Regions from separate parts of the Streptomyces sp. NPDC016640 genome, predicted to be linked through region 4. Evidence: riboswitches for the same ligand, from Rfam matches in the RefSeq annotation. Region 4 holds a riboswitch; each other region holds the start of a gene.
The links. A riboswitch is a leader RNA that binds a small molecule or an ion and turns the genes downstream of it on or off. The one in region 4 is predicted to bind cyclic di-AMP.
Positions count from the first base shown of each region.

Region 1 (5,412 bases), on a different contig from region 4:
CAGGCGCTCGTCGTCGGACTGGGGCACGGCTCCTCCTTCCCAGGGGTGGCCGCCTTGTGACACCGTCGGCGGCCGTCGCTCCGGACACCGCCGGGCGTCGGTTCCGTGACGCCGGGCCGGACGAGCGCGAACCGCCGGCCTACCGCGAACTCGGGCCTGTACAGGGGAGTTTGCCCGTGCGCCGACGTCGCCACCCGTCCGGTACGGTGCCTCCGGCGTCACCCGCCGCCACCGGTGCGGGCCATCGGCCGCGGGCCCCGTCCCGCGCCGGGCCCGGTGCGTACGCGGGGCACCGCGGCGGTGGGGAACCCGGCCGGGAAACGGGGGCTGTCACCGATGGCGCGGGGCCCGCTCAGCACGCAGGCCGAGTGGTGCACGACGAGGCCGGCCAGTCCCTCACCGCCGTACTGCTCCAGCTCGAGCGCTCCGCCGGCCACGTGCCGCCCGGGCCGAGCGGGGAACTGCGCCGGGTGCGGGAGGCCACCCGGGCCGGCCCGGAGGAGATCCTCGAGCTCGTCGCCGGGGGACACGCCTCGCAGCAGATCGCGCACCTCCTCGTGATCAGTCCCGGGACGGTGGAGCGGCGCCGCACCAGTCCGCCGGCCACCCCCGGTCCGAAGGACCGGCTGGAGCTCACCCGGTACGCCATCCGCGTGCGTCCGATCGAGCCCTGACCCGCGCACCGGCCCGCGGTGCACCGGGGCGCGGGCGAGGACGTGCCCCCGCCGGGTCTGTTGTCAGACTGGACCCGGGCCGCACCGGCCCGCCCGCCCCGGTCCCCGCCCGCTGCCGTTCCTCACCCGGAGTACGCCGATGCCCCACCCGTACGTCCTGCTGTCCGCCGCCGTCTCCCTGGACGGCTACCTGGACGACACCGGCCCCGAGCGGCTGCTGCTGTCCGGCCCGGCCGACTTCGACCGGGTCGACGAGGTGCGGGCATCCGCGGACGCCATCCTGGTCGGCGCCGGCACCATCCGCGCCGACAATCCCCGGCTGCTGGTCAACTCGCCCGGACGGCGCGCCGCCCGGGTCGCCGGGGGCCGGCCCGCCTTTCCGCTCAAGGTCACCGTCAGCGGCTCCGGTGACCTGGACCCGGCGGCGCGGTTCTGGCACACCGGCGGCGAGAAGCTGCTCTACACCACCGACCAGGGCGCCGAGCGGGCCCGCGCCCACGGTCTCGCCGCCGACGTCGTCCCGCTCGGGCCGGAGATCGACTGGCGGCGGCTCCTGGAGCACCTGCACGGCGTGCGCGGCGTCCGGCGGCTGATGGTCGAGGGCGGCGGCCGGATCCACACCCAGCTGCTCACCCAGGGCCTCGCGGACGAACTCCAGCTGGTCCTCGCCCCGCTGTTCGTCGGCGCCCCGGACGCACCCCGCCTGTTCGGCCCCGGTGCGTACCAGGCCGGCCGGCTGCGGCTGGTCGAGACCCGCCCGGTCGGCGACGTCGTCCTGACGCGTTACGAGCCCACCGCCCCCGGCGCCGGCCCGCTGCCCTCCGCCGCCGACCACCACTGGCTCGCCCTCGCCTGCGACCTGGCCGACCGGTGCCCGCCCTCACGGACGGCGTTCAGCGTGGGCGCGGTCGTGGTGGCGGCGGACGGTACGGAGCTGGCGCGCGGCCACTCCCGGGAGGGCGCCGACCCGGTGGTGCACGCGGAGGAGGCCGCGCTCGCCAAGATCGGTCCCGCGGATCCCCGGCTCGCGACCGCGACCGTGTACTCCAGTTTGGAGCCCTGCGCGCGCCGCGCGTCCCGGCCCGCGCCCTGTGCCCGGCTGATCCTGGAGGCGGGGGTACGGCGGGTGGTCACGGCCTGGCGCGAGCCGGACACCTTCGTGGCGGGCGCCGACGGCAGCCGGGAGCTGACGGAGGGGGGCGCCACCGTCGTGGTCCTGCCGGAGCACGAGGAGCGGGCCAAGGCACCGAACGCCCATCTGACCGGCCGGTGAGACCGGAGCCGGGTAATGGGTGTGCGGCATGTCCCGTGCATGGCGTACAGTGGTGTTCAACGACGCGGGGTGGAGCAGCTCGGTAGCTCGCTGGGCTCATAACCCAGAGGTCGCAGGTTCAAATCCTGTCCCCGCTACTGAAGGCCGAGGGCCGGAATCCGAAAGGGTTCCGGCCCTCGGCGTTTTCGGTTCGCTTCTCCCGGTCGGCTTGTTCCGGTCCGCTGTCGCGGTTCCCCCGGTCTCGCCATCACCCAGCGTGAGTGATTCATCCCACAACGCATAACAACTGACACACCGTCAGAGCTGATGAGGCGTGGGAAGTGCGGTCAACTCGCCCGTTTTTGGCAGTCGGTGGCCGTTAAGTCCCCAGGGGATTCGTTAAAGATCAAGAGGAACGGCTTGGAATACGGCCCTCGCGTCTATTAACGTTCGATAACGCAGCGCGGTCGTCCCAGCCGTCACAGACGTCGGCTCCGCGCGCACGCGCCGAATCCCGCAAGGGAACCGGGGAACCATCCCATGGGGTGAATCGCGTGGATACCGCCGTGGAAGCACGGCTCGTATACGCGCGTAGGAGACCTTCCTGCTCCGAACCCGTCAGCTAACCCGGTAGGCGGAGAAGGAAGGAAAGGAGTACGCCCACGTGGCGTCCAATCGGCCTGCCCCCGAGGCCCCGTTCCAGCTGAGCGAGACCTTCGTCTACGGCAGTGTCCACACCGACGAGGGACCCTTCGAGCCGTGGAACCCCACGGCGGAGTCCGTCCGACCGGTCCGGGGCCGGCACCGCGTCAGCAAGCAGCGCGGCGGAGGACTCGCCCGCAGCTCCACCGTCCTGGGCGTCGGCGTCATAGCGGCCGTCGGGGCGGGCGGCATGGCCAGCGCGCAGGCCGGCAAGCCGCCGGTCTCGATCTCCCTGCCCGACCTGCCCAACGTGGGCTCCCTCATCTCCGACGAGGAGACGCCCGAGGGGACGGCCACCCCGCTCAGCACCATCGGCATGACCACGGCCGACAGCGAGCAGGGCGCCGCCGACGCCGGCGAGGCGCTGCGCGCCCGGATCATGGCCCAGGTCGAGCAGCAGCAGGACCAGGCCGAGAGCAAGGCGGAGGCGGAGGCCGTCGCCGCGGCCGAGAAGGCGGCCGCCGAGGCCGCCGCCAAGGCGGAGAAGGAGGCCAAGGCCAAGGCCGCCGCCGCCAAGGAGAAGGCGGAGGAGGAGGCCCGGGAGAAGGCCGAGGCCGAGCGTCTCGCCAAGCTGGCCAAGCAGTACGCGCTGCCGACCTCCTCGTACACCCTCAGCTCCACCTTCGGCCAGGCCGGCGCCTACTGGTCCTCCGGCTACCACACCGGCCTCGACTTCGCCGCCCCCACGGGCACGCTGATCAAGGCCGTGCACACCGGCACGATCACCTCCGCCGGCTGGGACGGCTCCTACGGCTACAAGACCGTGCTCACCCTCGACGACGGCACCGAGGTCTGGTACGCCCACCAGTCGTCCATCAGCGTCAGCGTCGGCCAGAAGGTCAACACCGGCGATGTGATCGGCCGGGTCGGCTCCACCGGCAACTCCACCGGCGCCCACCTCCACCTGGAGGTCCACCCCGGCGGCTCCACCTCCGGCATCGACCCGCTGGCGTGGCTGCGCGGCAAGGGCCTCACCCCCTGAGCCCCGCCGCCCGCTGAGGCGCTCGCCCCGCATCCCGGCAGTCCCGACGACGACACTCCGGCGTCAGGGCTGCCGGTCAGGCGTGTGGGGGCGGGACAGGACCGGGAAGGAACCCGGACCCCTCAGGACGACCGGTGGACGTTCGGTTCGTGCGCGCCGTACGGAAACCCGTACGGCAGGTGGCCGTGCGGCGGATGACCGCCTGTCGGGTGCCCAGGCGCCGGATGGTCATGTGTCGGGTGCCCAGGTGCCGGACGGTCATGTGTCGGGTGCCCGTGTGTCGGGTGCCCGTGTGGGAAACGGCCGTGTGCCGGGTGCCCCTGCATCGGATGCCCGTACGCCCCGGGCACCGGCCACGGCGCGGCGGCGACCGGAACCCGAGGCGCGGTGACGCGGGCGGCGTGGTCAAGGGCCGGACGGGCCGCGCCCCGCCGGTGCCACAGCTCCAGCAGCAGTTCCCGTTCCCGCGTGACGAAGTCCGCCCCCGCCCGCCCCAGCCGCCCCCGGTGCCGCAGGAACGCCAGCGAGGTCGCGTACGCCTCGTACCGTGCCATCGACCGCGCCGCCGCCCTGCCGCCGTACCGGCGCGCGTAACGGCGGGCGATGCGCCGGGCCCGCATGGAGCCCAGTACGAACGGCTCCGCGGGAGTGAGCCAGCCGGCGGCCGCGTACGCGGGCAGCTCCGTGCGGACGGCTCGCAGCTCACGCTGCCGCGTCCACACCACCAGCCAGGTCAGCAGGCCGAACGTCGGCACCATGAACGCCGCGTACACCGCGAAGAAGCCGTACGGGCCGAGGGCCGAGGACCCGTTCCACAGCGCGTGCATGCCCATCGCGAGGAGCAGCCCGCCGAGCGGGAGCAGCACGCGCCGCAGCCGCTGCCGTTCCGTGGCGAGCGCGGCGACGCCGAAGCCGATCCCGGTGAGCACGGTGAACAGGGGGTGGGCGAACGGCGACATGACGATGCGGACGAAGAACGTCGCCGCGGTGACCGAGGCGACGCCGGTGTCGCCGGTGAGCCGGTCGGTGCCGAAGGCGGTGCCCAGGTAGAGGATGTTCTCGGTGAACGCGAAGCCGGTGGCGGTGACCCCGGCTATCACCACGCCGTCGAGGATCCCGGTGAAGTCGCGTCTGCGGAAGAGGAAGACCAGGAGGACGGCCGCGGCCTTCGCGGACTCCTCCACGACCGGTGCTATGACCGTCGCGCCGAGGGTGTCCGCGCCGGCCGGGTCGGCGGTCGCCGTCGCTATCCACCGCGTGGCGAAGCTGTTCGCGACGATCGCCATCAGCGCCGCCGCACACGCCCCCCAGGCGAAGGAGAACAGCAGGTTCCGCCAGGGCCCCGGTTCCACCCGGTCCAGCCAGCGGAAGGCGGCCACGAGCAGCGGGACCGGGAGGACGGCGAGGCCCAGCCCGACCAGGAACCCCTGGGTGCCGGTCTGCTCCCGGACCAGGGCGAGGATCACCAGCCCGGACAACGCGAGCAGCGTGGTCAGCGCCCCGTAACGCACCCAGGGCCGCTGCCACCAGTGCGCGTGCCGCAGCGTGCCGCCGGAGGCCGCGCCGGGATGGGTCGGGTGCGGAGGGCTGGAGGCCAAGGAATCGACCCTAACGGGGGAGAGGAGGTCTACGTGCTGTCTCTTGCCAGGTCTTCGGCTCGGCGCCCGTCCCGGTCGTCGTGCGGTACGCGGCGGAAGAGCAGGTCGTTCACGACATGCCCCTTCTCCAGTCCCTGTCCCTCGAAACGGGTGAGCGGCCGGAACGCGGGGCGCGGCGCGAACCCCCCGTCCGCCCGCGTGTTC
Region 1 is NZ_JBIBRG010000006.1:416,970-422,381, forward strand. It holds gene ACF07S_RS15885 (DUF3040 domain-containing protein) at 1-27, opposite strand, end outside; partial or broken gene ACF07S_RS15890 (DNA-binding response regulator) at 498-674, shown strand; gene ACF07S_RS15895 (dihydrofolate reductase family protein) at 814-1,947, shown strand; tRNA gene ACF07S_RS15900 (tRNA-Met) at 2,011-2,084, shown strand; cyclic di-AMP (ydaO/yuaA leader) riboswitch at 2,422-2,578, shown strand; gene ACF07S_RS15905 (M23 family metallopeptidase) at 2,591-3,610, shown strand; gene ACF07S_RS15910 (PrsW family glutamic-type intramembrane protease) at 3,733-5,208, opposite strand; gene trmB (tRNA (guanosine(46)-N7)-methyltransferase TrmB) at 5,238-5,412, opposite strand, start outside.
Region 1: another riboswitch for cyclic di-AMP. It lies ahead of ACF07S_RS15905 (M23 family metallopeptidase); the one in region 4 lies ahead of ACF07S_RS09785 (C40 family peptidase).

Region 2 (5,412 bases), on a different contig from region 4:
GGACAGGGATCCCGCCATGGCCTCGCGTGCCGCCGTCATGAGGACGGCCCGCGGGTCCGCGCCCTGCGGTACCCGCGTCAGCAGCGTCCCCACCGGTCGGCCCGACCGCCTGACCAGCAGGAACACCTCGCCGTGCGTCACCGGCGGGCTGCCCGGGCCGGGTCTCGGACCGGCCTCGTCGCCGTCCAGGTCGACCTCGGCGACCTGCACCGCGCCGATCGCCAGGAACCGCCGTATCTCCTCCCGCGTACGCGCCCGCGCGCCCCCTCGTCCGCCCGCCCCCGCGTCCGCCCCCGCGCCCGCTCGTGTTCCGCCGGACATGCGTCCTCCCCTCCTCACGACCGGCGCAGCCGTGCCGCGCCCTTCAACGTCCGTGACGCCAGCGCCGCCAGGCGCGGGCGGGCGCGCACGAAGCCGTGCGCGCGGCGCGCGGGCTCGCGGCCCAGCCAGTGCAGGACGGCGCCCGCGCCCGGACGGGTCACCGCCCCTTCGTAGACGGCGAGTTCGCCGGTCTTCAGCGCGTCCTTGTAGGCGGCCGGCCCGCGCCCCATGTCGAGCATGCCGATGCCCTCGGCCGCCGCCGCCTCGGCCATCCGCAGATGCAGCACGAGACCGGGCGAGTACTTCGCGAACTCCGTGTCGTACGCCGGGAACCAGCAGGCCAGGACCGACGCCGAACGCAGGCCGAAGTGCGCGGCGACGGGACGGCCGCCGGCGTACAGGACCGACAGCGTGCCCGTGCACTGGGGCGCCCGGGTCCCGGCGAGCCGGCCCACGAGCCGGGCGATCCACTCCTGCGCGAACCGGTCGCGGCGCCCGGTCCTGCGGTACTGCGCCGACTTCCACTCCATGAGCACGCGCAGCGCGGCCGGGTCCCGTTCGTCGAAGACGAACCGCACGGGTCCGGTCCGGCGGCCCAGTCTGCGCTCCTTGGCCAGGGTGCTCTTCAGGAACTTCGGCGACCGGGTGCGCAGCACGGACTCGTAGGTCCCGTACCCCTTCTCCACGTCGATGACGTACGTGGTGTGCTCCTCGGCCGCGTACGGCACGAACAGCCCCTGGCCCGCCTCCAGGTTGTCGAAGGCGAAGCTCGACACCGAGCAGGCCCGCAGCAGTTCACCGGTCTCCGGTGCGGCGCCGGGGGCCAGGACCGCGCCCTGGCAGTCCGACACCCCGAGCCCGATCGCCCGGCCCTGCCCCAGCACGCCCCGCTCGTACGGCAGGAAGCCCGCCGGTTCCGCTCCCTCGTACAGCACCGCGACCCGGGCCTGTGACCGCACCCGGCCCACGGCGGTGGCGAACTCCGGTTCCATGAAGGGGCTGCGCGGTGCGTCCGTCGCGGCGCGCAGTTCCCGCCAGCGCTTCCGTTCCCCCTCGCCGAGCTCCCCGGGTCTCAGCACGCGCACGCGTCCACCGCTCACCTGACCCCCCGATCAAGTCCCCCCTGGACACTGGGAAGGTACCGCCCGGGACCGGGCGGACGGTAGACAGCGGAGCATGTTCTCGCCGAACGGGGAAAGAGGTCCGCAACCCGCCCGTACCAGGCGATGGCGGAAAGGTCCCTTAGCGTGACGGACGCGGTCGCGCAAGCGGTTCCGGGCAGCGTGAGGCGGATCGTGGGGTTGTCCGTATTCTCTGATCATGGCCGTACCCACCGCATATTCACTCATCGCCACCGACCTGGACGGGACGCTGCTGCGCGGCGACGACACCCTCTCCGACCGGTCCCGCGCAGCGCTCGCGCGGGTGGCTCGGGCCGGTGCCCAGCACCTCGTCGTGACAGGGCGCCCGGCCCCCAGAGTGCGGCCGCTCCTGGACGACCTCGGCAGCACGGGGCTCGCGGTGTGCGGGCAGGGAGCGCAGGTGTACGACGCCGGCGCGGACCGGATGCTGTGGTCCGTCACGCTGGACCGGGAACTGGCGGAGACCGCGCTCGGCAAGATCGAGGCCGAGGTGGGGGAGGTGTACGCCGCGGTCGACCAGGACGGGGTCGACGGGCTGACGCTGATCGAGCCCGGTTATCTGATGCCGCACCCGACCCTCCCCGCCGTACGGGTCGAGCGGCGCGGCGATCTGTGGGACCGGCCGATCAGCAAGGTGCTGCTGCGCCATCCGCGGCTGACCGACGACGCGTTGGCGGCGGCGGCGCGGTCGGTGGTCGGTTCGCTGGCCACGGTCACCATGTCGGGGCCGGGCACGGTGGAGCTCCAGCCGTGCGGGGTCACCAAGGCCACCGGGCTGGCGCTGGCCGCCGAACACCTCGGGCTGAGCCCGGAGCGCGCCGTCGCCTTCGGTGACATGCCGAACGACATCCCCATGTTCGACTGGGCGGCCCGCGGCGTCGCCATGGCCAACGCCCACCTCGAGCTGAAGGCGGTGGCCGACGAGGTCACCGCGTCGAACGAGGACGACGGCGTGGCCGTCGTCCTCGAGCGGCTGTTCGGCGGGCCGGGCCGGCAGCGGGTGGCTCCGGATCAGTACGCGCCGAAGACGTTGTCGATCGAGCCGTAGCGGTCGGCGGCGTAGTTGCAGGCCGCCGTGATGTTCGCCACCGGGTCGAACGGGTCGAAGACGGTGCCGGGTACGTGGTAGGCCGCGAAGGTCGGGTCGATCACCTGGAGCAGCCCCTTGGAGGGGGTGCCGGCGGCGGCGTTGGAGTCCCACAGGTTGATGGCGGCGGGGTTGCCGGAGGACTCGCGCAGGATGTTGCGGTGGATGCTCTCGTAGCTGCCCGGGATGCCGTGCTGCGCCATGACGGACAGCGACTCGCGGATCCAGCCGTCGAGGTTGTCCGGGTACGCCGTCGTGGCCGTCGCGGTGGCCGTCGTGGTGTCCGCGGCGGCGCTGGTGGCGCCGAACAGCGGGAGGGCGACCATGGCGACGCCGGTGCCGGCGACGGCGAGGGAGCGGACGAGGCGGCGGCTGCCGGAGTGGCGGTGCTGACCCTGTGCGGGCATGTCTGGGTTCCTCTCCTACGCCTGCGGGGTGAGCTGTCGGGTTCGGGCGGGAGAGTGCCCGGCCGTGCCCTGCGGGCACGGCTTCACCCCGAGCCGTTCCGGTGCGTTGCCCGGTCCGGCGGCTTGCCTGGGTCCCCCGCTCCTGCCGTGCGTGAGTTCGTCGTCGGGTGTGGTGCGGGCGGCGGCAGGACTAGGCGTCCGCCCGGCAGGCCGGGAACGTATGCGAGGGCACGGGGCGGGAACAAGTGCGGATGTCACACCGCACGCCGTTCGATCGTGGAACGGGGTGTTTGGGATGCTTGATCCTTTTTGTTCACCAGGGGTCAACTGGGCTCCGGGTGAAGGGGAAAGGCGTGCGCCGGGGAGCGGCCGGGCCGCCGGGCCGCCGTGACCCACTTCACTGACCGGGAACCGTGGAGCCATTTCCGGCCAATGGGATATTCGCCGGCAATAGCCGCGCATCGGACGCCGGGGCGGGAGGGGTGGCGTGTGTGCCGGGAGAGGGCTCGAAGCGCCGGGGGCGAGGAGAGGGTGCCGCGTCCGGAAAGTCAGGGAATGTCCCGCATGGCCGGTCGATCGGCATCACCCCCGCTTCCGGTCCCGTGCCGCTCTCCCGGTATCCCCGGGCGCTGACGGTGATCGAAACGTGACCGGATACGCTGACTCGAGTGAGGGCAGCGACCTATCGACGAACCGTGTGATCGCCAGCAGACACCAGCAGACAGGAGACCCCTCGTGACCGTCGTCGGGCCGTTCGGGCTGAGCGTGCGGGACCAGGCTCTGGAAGCCGATGTCCAGGCCGGATTGACGGCTGTCGAGGAGGGCCTGCTCGAGGCCACCAAGAGCGAGGTGCCCTTCATCACGGAGGCCGCCCAGCACCTGGTGCGGGCCGGCGGCAAGAGGTTCCGCCCGCTGCTCGTGATGCTGGCCGCCCAGTTCGGCGATCCCTACGCACCCGGTGTCGTACCGTCCGCCGTGGTCGTGGAGCTGACCCATCTGGCCACGCTGTACCACGACGACGTGATGGACGAGGCCGACGTACGGCGCGGAGTCGCCAGCGCGAACGTCCGCTGGGGCAACTCCGTCGCGGTCCTCACCGGCGACTTCCTCTTCGCCCGGGCCTCGCACATCCTGGCCGACCTCGGCCCGGAGGCGGTGCGGGTACAGGCCGGGGCGTTCGAGCGGCTGGTCACCGGGCAGATCCTGGAGACCGCGGGACCGCAGGGCGGCCGGGACCCGGTCGACCACTACCTGGACGTGCTCGCCGGCAAGACCGGTTCGCTGGTCGCGGTCTCCTGCCGCTTCGGCGCGATGATGTCCGGCGCCGACGACACGGTGGTGGACGTGCTCACCCAGTACGGCGAGCGGCTCGGCGTCGCCTTCCAGCTCGCCGACGACGTCCTGGACATCGCCTCCGACTCCCACGAGTCCGGCAAGACCCCCGGCACTGACCTGCGCGAGGGCATCGCCACGCTGCCCGTGCTGCGGCTGCGGGAGCGCACGGCCCGCCTCGGGCTGGCCGGCGACATCGCCCTGTGCGAGCTGCTGAACTCCGACCTCACCGACGACGCCCGGCACGCCGAGGCGCTGCGGCTGCTGCGGGTCCACCCCGCGCTGGAGCAGGCCCGCCGGGACACCGTGCGGTACGCCGAGGAGGCCCGCGCGGCGCTGGCCCCGCTGCGGGAGTGCGACGCGAAGGCGGCGCTCGTGCAGCTGTGCGACGCGGTCGTGCACCGGGCCGGCTGACCCGGCCGTCTCCCGAACTCCCCCTCGACCCCTACTGGTCGGGGGAGAAAACCACCCCCCGTGTCATACCGCAGCAGTACACGGAGTTGCGCCCCGGGTCTGACGATTCCGCGTGCCGGATTTGGTCAGATGGACCACGACGGACAACACCACTTCTCACCGGTTCGGGTGAGAATGGCGGCTCAGGGTGAGACTGGCGCGAGGTCACGAGACGGAAGCCGCCGCCGACCACGAAGGCAGGGCACACATGGCACCGTACGAAACCGACGACACGACGACCGCGGGGGAGGCCGACGAGCCGCGCGCGGGACGGCGCAGGGCCGCGCGGTACGTCGTCCCGGTCACGGTGATGGGAGTGGCGGCCGCGACCATCGGGCTGGTCCCCGCCATCGCCGACTCCGGCGACCCCGATCTGCCGGAGATCACCGCCGTGCAGCTCATCGAGAGGATCGCCACGTCGGACGTCCAGCAGCTGTCCGGCACGGTGAAGATCACCACGGACCTGGGGCTGCCGGACCTCGGCGGCCTGGAGAGCGGCCTGGTCTCCGGCGCGACGGAGCAGGGCGAGGGCGGCTCCTCGGCCGACCCGTCCGCCAAGCTCACCGAGCTGGCCTCCGGCACGCACACGCTGCGCGTCGCGGCCGACGGCCCGGACCGGCAGAAGCTCTCGCTCCTGGAGAACGCCGCCGAGTACAGCCTGATCCACAAC
Region 2 is NZ_JBIBRG010000020.1:10,028-15,439, reverse strand. It holds gene ACF07S_RS30785 (glycosyltransferase) at 1-210, opposite strand, end outside; gene ACF07S_RS30780 (GNAT family N-acetyltransferase) at 336-1,406, opposite strand; gene ACF07S_RS30775 (HAD family hydrolase) at 1,642-2,511, shown strand; gene ACF07S_RS30770 (transglycosylase SLT domain-containing protein) at 2,475-2,957, opposite strand; cyclic di-AMP (ydaO/yuaA leader) riboswitch at 2,963-3,130, opposite strand; gene ACF07S_RS30765 (polyprenyl synthetase family protein) at 3,693-4,703, shown strand; gene ACF07S_RS30760 (outer membrane lipoprotein carrier protein LolA) at 4,951-5,412, shown strand, end outside.
Region 2: another riboswitch for cyclic di-AMP. It lies ahead of ACF07S_RS30770 (transglycosylase SLT domain-containing protein); the one in region 4 lies ahead of ACF07S_RS09785 (C40 family peptidase).

Region 3 (5,412 bases), on a different contig from region 4:
GCCTGGCCAACGGCCTGCGCGTGGTGCTCTCCGAGGACCACCTGACCCCGGTCGCCGCGGTGTGCCTCTGGTACGACGTGGGTTCGCGTCACGAAGTCAAGGGGCGTACCGGTCTGGCTCACCTTTTCGAGCACCTCATGTTCCAGGGCTCCGCCCAGGTGAAGGGCAACGGTCACTTCGAGCTGGTCCAGGGCGCCGGCGGCTCCCTCAACGGCACCACCAGCTTCGAGCGCACCAACTACTTCGAGACCATGCCCGCCCACCAGCTGGAGCTCGCCCTCTGGCTGGAGGCCGACCGCATGGGCTCCCTGCTGACCGCCCTGGACGACGAGTCCATGGAGAACCAGCGGGACGTCGTCAAGAACGAGCGCCGCCAGCGGTACGACAACGTCCCCTACGGCACGGCCTTCGAGAAGCTGACCGCCCTCGCCTACCCGGAGGGCCACCCGTACCACCACACGCCCATCGGCTCGATGGCGGACCTGGACGCGGCCACCCTCGAGGACGCGCGGCAGTTCTTCCGCACGTACTACGCGCCGAACAACGCCGTGCTCTCCGTCGTCGGCGACATCGACCCGGAGCGGACGCTCGCCTGGATCGAGAAGTACTTCGGCTCCATCCCGCCCCACGACGGCAAGCCCGAACCGCGCGACGGCACGCTGCCCGACGTCATCGGCGGGCAGCTGCGCGAGATCGTGGAGGAGGAGGTCCCCGCGCGGGCCCTGATGGCCGCCTACCGGCTGCCGGAGGACGGCACACGCGCGTGCGACGCGGCGGACCTGGCGCTCACCGTCCTCGGCGGCGGCGAGTCCTCCCGGCTCTACAACCGGCTGGTACGGCGCGACCGCACGGCCGTGGCCGCCGGGTTCGGCCTGCTCCGGCTGGCCGGGGCGCCCTCCCTGGGCTGGCTGGACGTGAAGACGTCCGGCGACGTGGAGGTGCCGGTCATCGAGGCCGCCATCGACGAGGAGCTCGCCCGGTTCGCCGAGGAGGGCCCCACGGCCGAGGAGATGGAGGGCGCCCAGGCCCAGCTGGAGCGCGAGTGGCTCGACCGGCTCGGCACGGTCGCGGGCCGCGCCGACGAACTGTGCCGCTACGCCGTCCTGTTCGGCGACCCGCAGCTCGCCCTGACCGCCGTCCGGCGCATCCTCGACGTGACGGCGCAGGAGGTGCGGGAGGTCGCCCGGGCCCGCCTGCGCCCCGACAACCGCGCGGTGCTCGTCTACGAGCCCGTGGCCGCGGAGGCGGAGGACACCGAGGAAGCCGCCGCAGTCGCCGGCACCGACGAGAACGAGGAGACGGCGAAGTGACCGAGCTCGCCACGATGGACTTCCACCCGCAGCCGCAGGCGGGCGAGGCCAGGCCCTGGGCCTTCCCGGCCCCCGAACGCGGCACGCTCGGCAACGGCCTGACCGTGCTGCGCTGCCACCGTCCCGGCCAGCGGGTCGTCGCCGTCGAGGTGATCCTCGACGCGCCCCTGGAGGCCGAGCCGGCCGGACTCGACGGCGTGGCCACGATCATGGCGCGGGCCTTCTCCGAGGGCACCGACAAGCACTCCGCCGAGGAGTTCGCCGCCGAGCTGGAGCGCTGCGGCGCCACCCTGGACGCGCACGCCGACCACCCCGGCGTCCGCCTCAGCCTGGAGGTCCCGGCCTCCCGGCTCGCCAAGGGACTCGGGCTGGTCGCCGACGCCCTCAGGGCGCCCGCGTTCGCCGACAGCGAGGTCGAACGGCTCGTCCGCAACCGCCTCGACGAGATCCCGCACGAGCTGGCGAACCCCTCCCGCCGCGCCGCGAAGGAACTCTTCAGGGAGCTGTTCCCGGCGAGTTCGCGCATGTCGCGCCCGCGTCAGGGCAGCGAGGAGACGGTCGCGGGCATCGGCTCCGGGGCCGTACGCGCCTTCTACGACAAGCACGTGCGCCCCGCCACCGCCACCGCGGTGGTCGTCGGCGACCTCACCGGCGTCGACCTGGACGCGCTGCTCGGCGACACCCTGGGCTCCTGGACCGGCTCCGCGGCCCGGCCGCGGCCGATCCCGCCGGTGGTCGCCGACGACACGGGCCGGGTCGTGATCGTGGACCGCCCCGGCGCCGTCCAGACGCAGCTGCTGATCGGCCGTATCGGCCCCGACCGGCACGACCGGGTCTGGCCCGCGCAGGCGCTCGGCACGTACTGCCTCGGCGGCACCCTCACCTCCCGCCTGGACCGCGTCCTGCGCGAGGAGAAGGGCTACACCTACGGCGTACGGTCGTTCGGGCAGGTCCTCAGGTCCGCGCCGGACGGCACGGGCGCGGCGCTGCTGGCCATCAGCGGCTCCGTCGACACCCCGAACACCGGGCCCGCCCTCGAGGACCTGTGGACGGTGCTGCGCACGCTCGCCGCGCAGGGGCTCACCGACGCCGAACGCGACGTCGCCGTGCAGAACCTGGTGGGCGTGGCGCCGCTCAAGTACGAGACCGCCGCGGCCGTCGCGAGCACCCTGGCCGACCAGGTCGAGCAGCACCTGCCCGACCACTACCAGGCCGACCTGTACCGGCAGTTGGCCGCGACCGGCACCGTGGAGGCCACCGCGGCCGTCGTGAACGCCTTCCCGGTGGACCGCCTGGTGACCGTCCTCGTCGGAGACGCGGCGCAGATCAAGGGGTCCGTCGAGGCCCTCGGGCTCGGCGAGGTCACCGTCGTGACGGCCGAGTAGCGGGCCGCGGCCGCGCACCCGGGCCCTGGTGACACGGATGTCACCAGGGCCCACTCGTGCCCGAATTGAGGCGGAGGATTCCTGTCTGCCCTGTGGGATGCGCTACAAAAGCCGTGATTCGCTTGGGGATCGAAAGATCTCCCGCTTAGCGTCTTCCGGGCTGTTCGTCGGGCAGTGCGCCGCATCCGCGGCACCGGACAGTCATCGCCGAGTCCCCGCACGGCGCGAGCCAGGGGAGCCGGGGACCCGTGCAGTCCCTGGGGTGAATCGGACGCCCGCGCGTGTCGCGAGGGGGTCCGTAGGAGACCTTCCTGCTCCGAACCCGTCAGCTAACCCGGTAGGCGAGAGGGAAGGAAAGGACCAGCCTGTACATGGCGTTCACCCGCGCCACCGGGAAGCACCGTCGTCCCAGCCGGACGCAGCGCGGCACCGCCCGCGCGGCGGGCGTCGCGGCCCTCGCCACCACCGGCGCCGTCGGCTCCCTCACGGCCCCCGCGCTCGCCGCCGAACCGGCCGCGGCACGGACCGGCCTCACTCCCGTCGTCACCCTGGGCGACGCGGTCGCCGAGCGGATCGACGCCCAGGCGGCCGCCCAGCACGAGGCCGCACGAGAGGCAGCCGAGGCCGCCGCGCGGAAGGCCGCCGAGCAGGCCGCGCGCGAGAAGGCGGCCGAAGCGGCCGAGAAGGCCCGCGCGGAGAAGGAGCGCGCCGCGCGCGAGGCGGAGCGCGAGCGCCTCGACACCTTCGTCTCCCCGATCCCCGGCTCCTACGTGTCGACCTCCTACCGGAGCGGCGGCGCCGTCTGGTCCTCGGGCAGCCACACGGGTGTCGACTTCCACGCCGCGAGCGGCGCCACGGTCCGGTCGGTCGGCACCGGCACCGTCGTCGAGGCCGGCTGGGGCGGCGCGTACGGCAACCAGGTCGTCATCCGGATGAACGACGGCACGTACACCCAGTACGGCCACCTGTCGTCCATCGGCGTCTCGGTGGGGCAGCAGGTCGCCGCGGGGCAGCCGATCGGCCTCTCCGGCGCGACCGGCAACGTCACGGGCGCGCACCTGCACTTCGAGGCCCGGATGACCGCCGAGTACGGCTCCGACATCGATCCCGTCGCCTACCTCCGCGCGCACGGTGTGAACCTCTGAGACGTGCGGGCGCCGGCCGCCGGCGCGGCGGGCGCCCCGCTTCCCGTGGCCCCGGCTTCCGAGCCGGGGCTTTCGGCGTTTCAAAGGGACCGCTCGTCAAAAAATACGCACGGATTCCGGACCCCCGTCGGAAAATCCCGCCGATTGCAATAGAGTCACGGAACACACGTCAGTCTTCGACGTTTCACGGGGATTAAGCCGGAGGTCGGTCATGCGTATTCCCGCGCACTCGGTGTGCACGGCGATCCGGGACGACATCGTCGCGGGTGTCCACGAGCGCGGCAGCCGGCTCACCGAGGACCTCCTCGCCCGCCGTCACGGTGTCTCCCGCGTCCCCGTCCGGGAGGCGCTGCGCACGCTGGAGGCCGAGGGCTTCGTGGTGACCCGGCGGCACGCGGGCGCGTGCGTCGCGGAACCCACCGCGCGGGAGGCCGCCGACCTGCTGGAGATGCGTCTGCTCCTCGAGCCGCTCGCCGCCTCCCGCGCGGCCCAGCGCCGTACCGAGGCCCACTTGAAGGTGCTGCGCGGTCTCGTCCGGCTGGGCCAGGAACGCGCCCGTCAGGGCACCAGCGACGACCTGCGCTCCCTGGGCGGCTGGTTCCACGAGACGCTCGCCCAGTCCTGTGGCAGCCCGGCGCTGACGTCGCTGCTGACCCAGCTGCGGCACAAGATCGCCTGGATGTACACCACCGAGGGGCCCGCCGATCCGGTCGGGTACTGGGCCGAGCACGGCGCGATCGTGGACGCCGTGGCGCGCGGCGACGGCGAGCGCGCGCGGGCCGTCATGGCCTCGCACACCGAGCGCGCGAGCGCCGCGCACCGCCTGCGTTTCGCCCCCGGAGCCGATCGCACCGGCCGCGCGGACCGTGTGAGGAACCCGCAACATCCCGTAAACATGCCGAGCCTGCGTCATTAACACGGATCCCGTATACAAAGAGGGTGCATTCCCGGGGGTTATTCACACTGCCCGGAAAAAGGAAAACCGAAAGGCCCGCCCGATGGGTCGGGCGGGCCTTTCGGTGCCGGTTCGGGCGTAAAAGGAGCGCGGGGCTCAGACGGTCTCGGGGAGTTCCCCGAGGCCTTCGGAGACCAGCTTCGCCAGACGGTCCAGGGCGGCGTCGGCGCCCTCCGCGTCGGAGGCGAGGACGATCTCCTCGCCGCCCTGGGCGCCCAGGCCCAGAACGGCCAGCATGGAGGCCGCGTTGACGGGGTTGCCCCCGGCCTTGGCGATCGTCACCGGGACGCCTGCGGCCGTGGCGGCTCGGACGAAGATGGAGGCGGGGCGGGCGTGGAGACCCTCGGCCCAGCCGACGTTGACGCGGCGCTCAGCCATGTGTTGCTGCCCTTCGCTGTTCAGGGTTGTCTAGACCAGTTTCCCATATCGTGCGGCGTGCCCGGGAGCGGCGTCCGCTCCCGGTGACCGCCGGACCGCGGCCTCGGTCCGGCTCCCGTCCACCACAGACTGCCCCGCGCCGTTGCCGTACGCGAGCCGTACCCTGGGGCCCATGCAGACCTCGTCGGACCGGCACGAGTACCCCGCTCACTGGGAGGCCGACGTGGTGCTGCGCGACG
Region 3 is NZ_JBIBRG010000017.1:107,208-112,619, forward strand. It holds gene ACF07S_RS29030 (M16 family metallopeptidase) at 1-1,310, shown strand, start outside; gene ACF07S_RS29035 (M16 family metallopeptidase) at 1,307-2,695, shown strand; cyclic di-AMP (ydaO/yuaA leader) riboswitch at 2,891-3,054, shown strand; gene ACF07S_RS29040 (M23 family metallopeptidase) at 3,067-3,840, shown strand; gene ACF07S_RS29045 (GntR family transcriptional regulator) at 4,052-4,756, shown strand; gene ACF07S_RS29050 (HPr family phosphocarrier protein) at 4,892-5,173, opposite strand; gene ACF07S_RS29055 (GNAT family N-acetyltransferase) at 5,346-5,412, shown strand, end outside.
Region 3: another riboswitch for cyclic di-AMP. It lies ahead of ACF07S_RS29040 (M23 family metallopeptidase); the one in region 4 lies ahead of ACF07S_RS09785 (C40 family peptidase).

Region 4 (5,412 bases):
CAAGTCGCTGGGCAGTCAGGGCGGAGCCGTGCTCGGCCCGGCCCGGGTGATCGAGCACCTGGTCAACGCGGCGCGGACGTTCATCTTCGACACGGGGCTCGCCCCGGCGGCGGCGGGCGCGGCCCTGGCGGCGCTGCGGCTGCTGCGCCGCGAGCCCGAACGCGCGGCGCGGGCGGGTGCGGTGGCGCGGGAACTGCACGCCCGGTTGACGGCCGAGGGTCTGGAGGCGGCGCGTCCGGACGCCGCGGTCGTCTCCGTGCGCGCCCCTTCCCCGGAGCAGGCCGTGCGATGGGCGGCCGACTGCCGGGCGGCCGGCCTGTCCGTGGGCTGCTTCCGTCCTCCTTCCGTACCCGACGGCATCTCACGGCTCAGACTGACCGCCCGCGCGGACCTGTCCGGGGCGGAGATCGAACGCGCTGTACGGGTGATCGGCGAGACGCGGCCATGAGTCGGCGGGGCACGGTCGTGCGTCGCACGATGACGGGTGGAACGGCCGGGTCAGCGGATGCGGGGCCGCATCAGCGGACCGCGGTCACGAACCCCGCCCAGCTCTCGGGGGAGAAGAGCAGCGCGGGTCCGGCCGGGGTCTTGGAGTCGCGCACGGCGAGCAGTCCGGCCAGGGGGCCGGTGGCCGGCCGGGCCGTCTCGACGCAGTTGTTCGCCCCCGTGCTGTAGCTGCTGCGCAGCCACCGCGCACCGTGCAGTGCGAGGCTGGAAGGAATGGTCCGAGGCGGTGTGGGCATCGTGCCTCCTTACGCGCCGGCTGCTGCGCCGGCGATGAAATCCAACGAGTCCTCTGGCGAAAGGGCGTGGACCGAAAGGGCGTTGAAGGCTTCCACGTAGGTCCTGAGGTCTTCTTTCCGCTCCAGATGGAGGCTACTCGTCAAGTGGTCGAGAACAACCACATCCAGATCGGAAGTGCGCGAAAATGAAAAGATTACGAAAGGGCCGGTAACCCCGATGTGTGCCCCCGCGGTGAACGGCAGGACCTGCAGCCGCACCTGGGGAAGCCGGGCCGCCTCGACCAGCCGGGTCAGCTGCCGGGCCATCACGCCGGGACCACCGACCTGGCGGCGCAGCACCGCCTCGTCCAGGACCGCGCTCAGCTCCAGCGGCGGGTCCGCCCGCAGCACGTCCTGCCGGGCCAGCCGTACCTCCACCAGGGCGTCCAGTCGTTCCTCCGACGTGCCCTCCAGGGCGGCCTCGGTCACCGCCCGCGCGTACTCCGGGGTCTGCAGCAGCCCGGGGATCACCGTGGTCTCCAGGGTGCGCATCGCGCTCGCCTGCGACTCCAGGCTGATGAAGTCGCGGTAGGTGGGCGGCAGCACACCGCGGTAGGCGTGCCACCAGTGGTGCCGGCCGGCGCCGTCGCCGGTGCCCGACAGCACCAGCAGCAGCTCCCGCAGCTGCGGATCGGACACGCCGTAGACATCGAGCAGTAAGCGCACATCGGCCGGCTTCACCCCGCTCGTGCCGGTCTCGATCCGGCTCACCTTCGACTGGTGCCAGCCCGCCAGCCGGGCCGCCTCACCACTGGTGAGCCCCGTCGAGGCGCGCAGCGCGCGCAGCTCCGCGCCGAGTTTCCGGCGGCGCACCGCGGGGCCGTACTGCATGGACCTCTCCCTACTCCTTCCGAGCCGCCCGGATACGGTCTCCCGTCGCAGAGTTCACCGCTTTGAGCGACAGATATATGCATATCTTGGGGGATCGTCGCCCTATGCCGTGCGGGGGTGGCAGTCTGGCGACGAAGCACCAGTGCGGGACCGTACTCGAACCAACCGCTCCGTGTCGGACTGCGGTCCCGTGGGAAAGGGACGACGTCGCCATGGCAGATCACCTGGAAGCATCCGTCACTCTGCCGAGCGATCCCGCCTCGGTCCCGGCCGCCCGTGCGCATGTGGTGGGCACACTGCTGGAATGGGGCATGCCGGCGGATGCGGAACTGTCCGACACCGTCCGGCTGATCGTCTCCGAACTCGCCACCAACGCGGTGCAGCACACGCTGGGGCAGTCGCCCACGTTCACGGTGGACGTCGTCCTGGTCCGCGACGAACAGCTGCACATCGGTGTGACGGACAGTCATCCCCGGCTTCCCAAGCGGCTGCCCGCCGCGGTCCAGCAGGACAACGGCCGGGGGCTGGTCATCATCCGCTGGCTGACCGCGGAGTGCGGCGGCAGGCTCAGAATCCGCCCCACGCGTGAGGGCGGCAAGACCGTCTCGGTGGCGCTCCCGTGGACCGTCCGGTCCGCCGGAGCGGTCACGGCGGCGGGGCGGCAGGAGCCGTAGGAGGTGGGCCCGCCGGTCACGGTGGCGGGGCGGCGGCGTGTCGGGCCGCCGCCCCGCGGATCACTTCACCCGGCCGTACCAGACGCTGCGGGACCAGATCTTCTGCAGACGCACCACGTCCCCGGTCTTCGGGGCGTGCCAGATCTTGCCCTGCCCCGCGTAGATGCCGACGTGGTACACGTAACTGCCCGAATGGAAGAAGACCAGGTCTCCCGCCCGGCGGCTGCCGGCGGAGATGTGGCGGGTCTTGTTGTACTGCTGGGCGGCGGTGCGCGGCAGTTTCTTGCCCGCCTTCTTGAACGAGTACAGCGTCAGACCCGAGCAGTCGAACCTGTGCGGTCCCACGGCGCCCCACTGGTACGGCGAGCCCTTCTTGGCGGCGGCGATGCGCAGGGCCTTGGTGGCCGGGGTCGCGGCCGCCGCCTCCGAGGCGACGCCGGGGACCGCGATGGAGCCGCCCACGGCGGCCAGGGTGAGGGCCGAGGCCGTGCCGGCCCGGGCCATGAGAGACGGGACACGATTGAGCGCAGTCATGCGCAACCCTTCGTCAGCCGCCTGTGAAGGATGACCTGTCGGATTCGGGCTGGCGAAGTTGCCCGGCCGCACGAGTGCGGCTTCACCCCAAGGACTGCTCGGAACTGACGTCCCGGCGGCCCGTCGTGCTCGGGTCCTCCACTCCTGCCGATCCACTCCTGTCGACCGGTCATCCGGGTGGCGGCAGGACTCGGCGTCCACCCGGATCGCCCCGCCGCGGCGGCGGGGTCTTGTCGTCAGTCAGGGATCTTGGCCCATGAAGGGATCGAAAACCCAACGGAACGGGGGGTTTGTGTTGTTACTCACCACTCCACCGTTCGGATGGACACCTGCCCGTCCGGGTCGCCGTCCAGGGCGCCGGTGAGCCCCGGACCAGCGAAGAAAAGCCCGATTCCGCCTTCGGGCGCGCGCGTTGCGCAACTTCGGCGCCCCGAAAACAGCAGCCTCGTCTACGCCGGATGGAGGTACGCCGTTCGGTCCGTTTCAACTCCGGACGGGACGCGCCGTCGTCGGGGGTGCCGTGCGCATCGGCCCGGGCGTCAACTGCCCGGGTCCGGCGGGAGGGTGACCCGGGCCGCGCGCCGTTCCCCGTCCAGCACCCGCAGCGCGCGGGCCAGGGTGGCGGCGTGCAGTTCGCTCTCACCGCGCCGGTGCATCAGGGTCAGCGCGTCGCGCAGTGCGACGGCCGTGCCGACCAGCGCCCGGGCCGCGCGCAGCCCGCGGTAGGTGTCACCGCCCAGGGCCGGATTGACACGGCCGAGCAGATCGACGACCTCGGGGCAACGGCCGGTCGATTCGGCCTCGGCGCGGGTCGACGCGGGCAGCGGCGGCAGTTCCGGTGGCAGCGTCCGCGGCTCACTTCGCGTCCGGGGCGGGGTACGCGCTCCGGCGGGCGGGCACGATCCGGTCCGCCGGTCCGTAGTCCACCGCCGCCCGCGCGTCGAGGACCGTGTCCCGCTCGACGTCCGCCCGGACCCGTTCCGCGGTACGGCCCGTGTGCCGGACCAGCATCTCCTCCATGCGGGACCGGACGCGGGTCGGCTCCTCGGCCCGGACCGCCGGATCGTCGGTCCGGCCCTGGACGGGTTCCTCGACCGGGGCAGGCGGAGCAGCAGGCGCGAGCCGGGCAGCACCGCTCGCCTGCCCGGGGTGCCGGCGGCCGGCAGCACCGCGGCCGTCCCCTCCGCCCGGCCCGGACAGACCGTCTCCACGTCGCAGGTGACGTAACACAGCGTGTCGTAGAACGCGGACATGGCGTGGAAGGAGCCGCCGGGGGGAGAGGGCCGGCCGCCTCCCAGGGCGCCGGCCGTGCGGTCCGATCAGCCGACGGGGGCCGGGCCGCGTCCGGACGCGGGCCCGGGCTTCCCCGTACGTTCCTTCAGCGGCCCGGCGAGGAGCACGGCGCCCAGCCCCAGAGCGGCCCACCAGGTCAGCGTCAGGGCCGGGCCCGCCGCGGCCGCGCCGTCGAAGAAGGACACCGAGCGCAGCAGCGACACGCCCGCCCCCGGGGGCAGCCACTGGCCGATCGCACCGGCCGGTTCGGGCAGCATCTCCGGTGCCGAGGCCGCCCCCGAGAACGGGTTGCCGAACAGCATGATCACGAAGGCGCCGAGCCCGATACCGGCCTGCCCGAGGAGCCCCGCGAGTCCGGCGACCGTCGCGCCCATGGCCAGTGCGGCCAGCCCGAACGTCGCGGCCACGGCCCACCAGTTCCCGGGGACCGCGTCCAGCCAGCTGTGCGCCAGTGCCGCGGCCACCGCGCCCACCAGGACGGCGGAGCCGGCCAGCGCGGCGAGCGCGCGGGCGCCGCGCAGCCCCAGCAGTGTCACCGCGGCGCCGCCCGCGATCCCGGCCAGGGCCAGGGGCAGCACGCTGGTGTTCATCACCGCGCCCCGCGGATCCCGTTCGGCGGCGGGTACGACGTCCACGGTGGTGACCGGCGTGCCGGAGGCGGCCGCCGGCTGCGCCACCGCCTCCTGCAGCAGCTGGGCCACGGCCGGGCTCGCGGCGGACGCGGTGAGCAGCCTCGGGCCCCGCTCCGTGACGACGACCGCGCCGTACACCTCGCGCTTCTCCACGGCCTCGCGGGCGGCGGCCTCGTCGGCGTAGCGGTGCAGCTCGAAGGCGCCCTCCTGCCGCTCCAGCCGCTGCTCCACCGGTGCCGTGGCGGCGGCGGGGCCGGCCACGCCCAGCGGCAGGTCGTGGGGTGCCGTGCGGGCCGCCGGCCAGGCGAAGGCCCACAGGGCCAGCGCCACCAGGGCGGGGATCAGCACCACCACGGCGGCGACCCGGCGGTGCGGAGACAACGAGGAAGGGGACATGAAGACTCCCGCATCAAAAAGAAGGATCGTTCGTTTTAGTTCTTCCCCACCGTCCCGCTCCGCTGTTTCCTTGTCAAGAAGGAATGTTCGTTTTAGATTGCCGCCATGGCCCGTGTATCCCAGGAACACCTCGACGCCCGCCGCCGCCAGATCCTCGACGGCGCCACGCTCTGCTTCGCCCGCAACGGCTTCCACGCCACCTCGATGCAGGACGTGCTCAAGGAGGTGGACCTCTCCGCCGGAGCCGTCTACCGGTACTTCAGCGGGAAG
Region 4 is NZ_JBIBRG010000004.1:93,748-99,159, forward strand. It holds gene ACF07S_RS09765 (8-amino-7-oxononanoate synthase) at 1-448, shown strand, start outside; gene ACF07S_RS09770 (DUF397 domain-containing protein) at 519-743, opposite strand; gene ACF07S_RS09775 (helix-turn-helix domain-containing protein) at 753-1,613, opposite strand; gene ACF07S_RS09780 (ATP-binding protein) at 1,826-2,287, shown strand; gene ACF07S_RS09785 (C40 family peptidase) at 2,348-2,821, opposite strand; cyclic di-AMP (ydaO/yuaA leader) riboswitch at 2,825-3,027, opposite strand; gene ACF07S_RS09790 (hypothetical protein) at 3,361-3,666, opposite strand; gene ACF07S_RS09795 (ATP-dependent Clp protease proteolytic subunit) at 3,677-4,021, opposite strand; partial or broken gene ACF07S_RS09800 (ATP-dependent Clp protease proteolytic subunit) at 3,973-4,074, opposite strand; gene ACF07S_RS09805 (ABC transporter permease) at 4,141-5,142, opposite strand; gene ACF07S_RS09810 (TetR/AcrR family transcriptional regulator) at 5,248-5,412, shown strand, end outside.